2 regions of the Fervidobacterium pennivorans DSM 9078 genome follow, and region 1 is predicted to be linked to the other one. Evidence: predicted binding sites of a transcription regulator. Region 1 holds the regulator's gene; the other holds the start of a gene.
What was found. Region 1 encodes HrcA, which represses chaperone genes, less so after heat shock. Its sites were predicted from a motif close to ATTAGCACTCNNANNNTNNGAGTGCTAAT; they were not measured.
Positions count from the first base shown of each region.

Region 2: dnaK (molecular chaperone DnaK) is a predicted target of HrcA. The motif match lies at 2,010-2,038, and genes of this name have one in related genera.

Region 1 is NC_017095.1:1,955,491-1,958,920, reverse strand. Features, by position in the region: gene rpsB (30S ribosomal protein S2) at 1-407, shown strand, start outside; gene FERPE_RS09225 (DMT family transporter) at 456-1,331, opposite strand; gene hrcA (heat-inducible transcriptional repressor HrcA) at 1,595-2,644, shown strand; gene FERPE_RS09215 (nucleotide exchange factor GrpE) at 2,675-3,313, shown strand; gene dnaJ (molecular chaperone DnaJ) at 3,345-3,430, shown strand, end outside.
Region 2 is NC_017095.1:1,612,363-1,615,792, forward strand. Features, by position in the region: gene dnaK (molecular chaperone DnaK) at 160-1,953, opposite strand; gene FERPE_RS07650 (lysozyme family protein) at 2,107-2,868, opposite strand; gene FERPE_RS07655 (hypothetical protein) at 2,915-3,214, shown strand; gene FERPE_RS07660 (pyridoxal phosphate-dependent aminotransferase) at 3,278-3,430, opposite strand, start outside.

The DNA of each region.
Region 1 (3,430 bases):
GTGAACTCGACAAGCTTCCAAAAAAAGAACAGAGCAAACTCAGAAAGAAACTTGAAAAACTCAGAAAGAACCTCGGTGGCGTCAAAAACATGAAGAGCTTACCCGATGTCATCTTCATAGTCGACCCGAGGAAAGAAAAGATAGCCGTTGAAGAAGCGAACCACCTCAAAATACCAATAGTTGCAATGGTTGATACAAACTGTGACCCGGATCCTATCGACTACGTAATACCATCGAACGATGACGCAATAAGAGCAATAGCTCTCATTGCCGGTAAGATAGCGGATGCATACCTCGAAGGTCGTGAAGGAGTACCTTACTCAACAGAAGAAGCAACCACAACTACGACAGAAGTAGAAGAAATTGAAATCAGCATACCAGAAAACCTTGACGAAGAGGAAATATAAGGAAAATAAATAATACCAAAGCCCTCGGGAAATCCGAGGGCTTTTTTGTTATCTACTCTGTTCAACTTCTTTGCTTTTCAGATAAGAATTAAGAATTAGCGAAACAAGTATCAAAATCATTCCAAATACTTGTACTGCAGCAATCCTTTCATGCCGAATGAAACTGCCTGCAATTACAGATATCACCGTCGTTAGATTTGAGAAAAGAGAAGAAACCGTTGGTGAAACCTTGCTAAGCATGAAATTCACAAGAAAAAATGCAACCGTTGAAGAAAGTATGCCAAGATACAATGCTCCAATAACAACAGCAGGGTGGAATGCGATTGTGAAATTTCCTGTTACGATGCTCAGGAAAAAGAAAAAGACAAATCCCGTAAGCATCATAAAGAACGTTATCTCAACAGGAGTGAACTCTGAGGATAGCTTTCTCGAGAAAATATTGTAAAATGCTGCGGAGAAAACCGCACCCAAAACCAACAGCTTTCCAAGTAGCGCTCCTTGTTCTAATCCCCCACCTTTGACGATAAGAAACACTCCAAAAAAGCTAAGAAATGCGAAGAGAATTTGGTACCATCTGATTCTTTCTTTCAGCAATGCTGGACTCAAAATCGTTATAACGATTGGAATTAATGCAATCAACATCCCAGCCTCAGAGGACGTCGTAAACCTGAGTCCATTAGTCTCGAACACAAAGTAAGCAATCGGTTGAAATAGCGCTACTTTCCATAATTTCCAAAATGGTTTCTTTGTTAATTTTACGATTCCAAAAAGCCAAAGTAATAGCATCACACTGGTTGCCACACCAAACCTAAAGGCTAAAAACGTGTAAACGTTTATATGTTCTATACTGTTTTTAGTAAAAAGGAATGATAACCCAAATATCGTTGAAACTGCAAATCCAGAAATATAAACCTTCCAGTTCACATTTATCACCTCAGGCAAAGTAGAATCATCTACAAATGTTCGTATTCCGCACAATTTTTTCTGTTACTATTTTACCAAAAAGGAAATTTTCATCAATATTTTTCTTTGCTTTGTGTCTGATATCTCAGATACTGAAAACACTCCAAAAATTGACAAATTCTCACACTTATGGTAATATATTAGCAGACTAAAGTGTAGATTGCTAACATTTCTGATAACAAAAATTAGGCTAAAACAGATAGAAAAACGGAGAGGTGATAACCGTGTTAGGAAACGATATCACCGAAAGACAAAAGAAAGTTCTTTACTGCATTGTGCAAGAATACATCAACACGAGGACCCCTGTAAGCTCAAAAAGGGTTTTGGAAAGTGCTGCAATTGAGAGATCCGGTGCAACGATTAGAAATGATATGAACCGTTTAATGCGCACGGGATATATATTCCAGCCACACACTTCTGCTGGTCGCGTTCCAACAGACAAAGGACTCAGGTTTTACGTAAATGAACTGAAAAAAATCAGGGAAGAGATAAAGTCCAAAAGCTCACAAGTGGAGGTTGCGGCAAAATTTCCAATCGGTGATATGGAAAAGGTGCTCACGGGTGCAGCAAAGTTGTTAAGCTCTTCAACAAAAGGTATGGTTATTATTGAAAAGCCCAGCCCACTAACGCTAAGAATCAAGCGTATAGTTGTAACACCTGTGAGTAAGAATTTCTCAATTGCGAATATAATTACATCCCTCGGTCTCAGTTCTTCCATTCCAATCCAGCACACCGAACTTGACGATGTTGAGAAAATAGAGCAGATGCTTAACAAAGCGATGACAGGATTAACATTGAACGAATTCAAATCCAAATTGCGAGATATACTTACTCGAATCAATAATTTTAACAACTTAAATAGCTTCAAAGACAGCGATTTTGGAACTATCAGTCGTGGATTTTTAGAAATCACGGAAAGGTTATCTGTTGAAAGCTACGAAGATTACATAACGGAAGGACTACCAAACCTTCTTGCAAACGATAGAATCAATCTGAAAAAATTACAAAACATCCTTGTGTATGTTTCATCCGACGTGTTTTACAAAGAACTATTTGAGCTTGAGAACGACATATACATCGGTAAAGAGCATGGATTGAAGTTCCTTGAAGATTTCTCGGTAATTCTTGGACAGTTCTACTCAGAAGATAATCCCGTTGGACGCGTTGCTGTTATATTCGACAAATACGGTCGATATGATTTGATTATGGATAGCTTCGAGTTTATGCTCAACAGACTGAGCGAGTATTTCACTATAGTATCGAGGAATGTCTAAAAACTCAAACTAAAAGAGGAGGTAGGGAACATGTGTGAAGAAAAGAAAATAAATGAAATAAATGAAACACAACTGCAAGTTCAAAACAACTTGGAAAGTTCAAATGAAATTAAGGAGCGAGAAGAAGTGAACCAAATGAACCAAAACGAATTATCAGAAGAGAACAAACAACTGAAAGAAAAGATAGCAGAGTTAGAAAACCAACTGAAGGAAATACAGAACGCTGCACGCATAATCAAAGCAGCATTTGAAAATTACAAGCTCGACGTTGATAGGCAAATTAGAGACGCAACGAAATCAACGGCGCTTCGTATAGTAAAAGCGCTTATACCCATTTTAGACGATTTTAAGAGAGCGTTCAAATACTACGACTCAGACAAGGATTTAGAAAAATTCAAACTTGGAGTAGAAAAAATCTATGAAAAACTTCTAAAGACACTGGAAAACGAGGGATTAAGGATTATTGATGCCTCTGGAAAGTTTGACCCGTTCAACCATGAAGCATTTGAAAAAGAGGAACGTGATGATGTTGAAGAATACACTATTCTTGAAGTCATTGAAGATGGTTACACATTCAATGGGCAGGTTGTAAAACCAACTAAGGTACGTGTTGCTATAAAACCAAGAAAAAAGGAAGAGAATGCAGTTAATGACCAACAAAACACGTGAGAATCAAAATACAAAATAGGGGTGGTTTGCAATGCCAGCAAGAAAAGACTATTATGAAATTCTCGGAGTGCCAAGAAACGCTTCTGAGGATGAAATAAAGGCTGCATATAAAAGGCT
Region 2 (3,430 bases), 340 kb from region 1:
TATGCTTAAACGTTATTTCAGCAGAAGGAATAAATAGAAACAAAAAAGACCTCTGCAAATGCAGAGGTGCAATTTTTTTTGTTCTTGAACTTGAATGTACAGTATTAAATAAAAAACCCCAGTGAGCTTTTGCCCACTGGGGTTTGTTTTTATTGTTTATTACATCTGCTCGCTTGTGTTTGTTCCACCTTGAGCTTGTTGTTTGTAGAGGTATTCGCCTATTTTCATGCTTTCTCTTTGCAAGTCGTCGAATAGTATCTTGACTTTTGCGATGTCGTCTCTGTTGATTGCATCTCTCAAGTCCCTAATGATTTCCTCTAACCTGTTCTTTGTATCTGCCGGTATCTTGTCGCCGTTTTCTTTGAGTACTTTTTCGATGTGGTAAGCAAGGTCGTCTGCTTTGTTCTTTAGTTCGACCTCTTCGCGTTTTCTTCTGTCTTGTTCTTCATACATTTGCGCTTCTCTAATCATTCTTTCGATATCTTCGCTGCTCAGTTGATGTCTACCTGTGACAACCATGGATTGTTCTTTTCCTGTGCCAAGGTCTTTTGCTGAGACGTGAACTATACCGTCAGCGTCGATGTCGAACGTAACTTCGATTTGAGGCACTCCTCTTGGTGCCGGTGGAATACCTACAAGCTGGAAGCTACCAAGGAATATGTTATCTCTTGCCATTGCACGTTCACCTTGATAGACTCTTACTTCAACACTTGTTTGACCATCTTCAGCTGTTGTGAATATTTTGCTCTTTCTAACGGGAATCGTTGTGTTCCTTGGAATTATTGGTTCCATCAATCCACCCTTGACTTCAACACCGAGTGTGAGTGGTGTAACGTCTACAAGTACTACGTCTTTGTCTTTTGCACCTTCAGTTCCTGCCAAAATTGCCGCTTGGATTGCCGCACCGATTGCAACAGCCTCGTCTGGGTTCACACTCTTGTTCGGTTCTTTTCCGAAAATTTCCTTGATGAACCTCTGCACCATCGGAACTCTTGTCATACCACCAACAAGAATGATTTCATCGATGTCCTGCGGTGAGAGTTTTGCATCGTTTAGTGCTCTTTCAATTGGTTCTCTTGTTTTTTCAACAAGGTCTCTTGTGAGTGATTCGAACATCGCTCTTGTAAGTTTCATTTCTAAGTGCAGTGGACCTTCAGCTGTAGCTGTTATATATGGCAAGCTTATGTCCGTCTCAAGTTTTGTAGACAATTCTATCTTTGCTTTTTCTGCAGCATCTCTGATTCTTTGGAGTGCTTGTTTGTCGTTTCTTAGGTCTACGCCATGTTGTTTTTTGAATTCGTCGATAATGTAGTCCATTATTCTTTGGTCGAAGTCGTCACCACCAAGATGGTTGTTACCACTTGTCGCGATAACTTGAATGACTCCTCCACCTATCTCAAGTATGGAGACGTCAAATGTTCCACCACCAAGGTCGTAGACAAGGACTTTTCTTTCGCCTTCCATTTTGTCAAGGCCGTAAGCCAATGCAGCAGCTGTTGGCTCGTTAATTATCCTGAGCACCTCAAGTCCAGCTATGATACCAGCCTCTTTTGTAGCTTGTCGTTGAGCGTCGTTGAAGTAAGCTGGACAAGTAATAACTGCCTTTTTAATTTCACCACCGAGATATTCTTCTGCATCTTTTTTGAGTTTCTTGAGTATGAGCGCACTGATTTCTTGAGGGGTGTACTCCTTGTCATCGATCCTCACCTTGTAGTCCGTTCCCATTTTTCTTTTAATGGATTTTATGGTCCTTTCTGAGTTCAAAATAAGCTGACGTTTTGCTGGTTCACCAACAATGATTTCTCCGGTTTTCGTAAACGAGACTATAGACGGTGTTGTACGACTTCCCTCTGCGTTTGGAATGACCTCGATTGTTCCATCCGGTTTCATCCAAGCGATAACTGAGTTGGTCGTACCAAGGTCAATTCCAACAACAAACTCTTTTTTCGCCATATATATCCACCTCCGTAAGATTTTTGTTTTTTTGTTTGCCGAATATATTCTACCAAATTAGCACTCTTTTGTCAAGAGTGATAATTAAAATTTTTAAAAAATTTTGGGGGTGACAGTACTAACCGAAATACAAATGCGACATGGTGTTAGGATTTATCCTATGTAGAATACTTTGTCTATCCTATTCAGCCAACCGTTTAAGTACTTGGGATTTTTGATACCAATGCGTTTGGCATGGTCTCTAAAGGTGAGTCTTAGTTTTTCGATAATTTTGGGAAAATCTGGGTCAGAATCACGTAATGTGATGAGCTTTTCCTTTGGAGTCACAGAATAGGCTATTGAGAAGGCTTTGTTACCGAATAGCACACACATGTGCATCAAAGCCACTTGCAGTCTTACACTTTGATATTTGTAAAGACCGTTGGGAAGGTAATAGCGAATGTATAAGATATTGAATGCGTCTTGCCTTGTAATATGGAAAACATCGATATCAGGGTTGTATTTAGAAGATATCCCATATCTTGTGAATCCTCCTGTTTCATCAAAAGTTAATGCTTCTCCTTCGTAGTCAACGACGCTGTAAATAACGTATTCAACAGTTCTGTCTCTTGCTAATGCCTGCCTTAGGCTTTTTAATTCTTCTTTCATTTGATTGTACCTCTCAATTAGTGTTACTGTGTCTTTTTGAGTGTCCGTCTCAAGCTCAATGTAAGCTTCTTCGACAAAACCTGTTGACTCTGTATTATGTTCAAGCGATGCAAAGTAAGGCTCACGTATGTCTACCCGGACATTTTGCGCTTGAGCCTGCGGCGTTTTGCTGTTTAATAACATACCTAAAACTGAAAAGATTATTAAGGAACTTCCAATAATGATGAAATAAAAAAGGATATTCTCAAGCTTTTTTAGGTTGAGCAACTTTCCGCCTCCGTTTTTCCAAAACTTACAAAGTGAATTATATCATATGGTCCTATCAAATGATTTTCAACCTATATTTTCCAATTTGAACGAAGCAACAAAGATTGCGGTCGTCTTAGCTTTGGTTTTCATCGTGCTATCATGCGTCCCAGTAACGTCACCTAGCACAGCAAAAGAAGTTGTTATCCAAATATCTAGACACGGGCATCTCACAAATGCTCACTTAGTATATACCAAAGATGGTTTGATAGGTCTTCCGTTTTATGTTGCCTCAAACAAAAGTGTTAAGGAGTTGTTCATTCCAACAGATGGAACGAAGATGCTAACGTTTGAATTCTTCTTCTAAAAAAATACGAAAGCGGCAGTCCAAGATGGCTGCCGCTTTTTTGTTTTTTACTATTAATCTTATTTATTTTCTTGAGTTATACACTTTTATTCCTTCACCAAGGATTTTAACCGCATCGGCGAGTTTGTCAGCTTCAAGAACGTATGCTATTCGAATTTCACTCATTCCGGCGCCAGGTGTTGCATAAAATCCACTCAGTGGGGAGACCATCGTTGT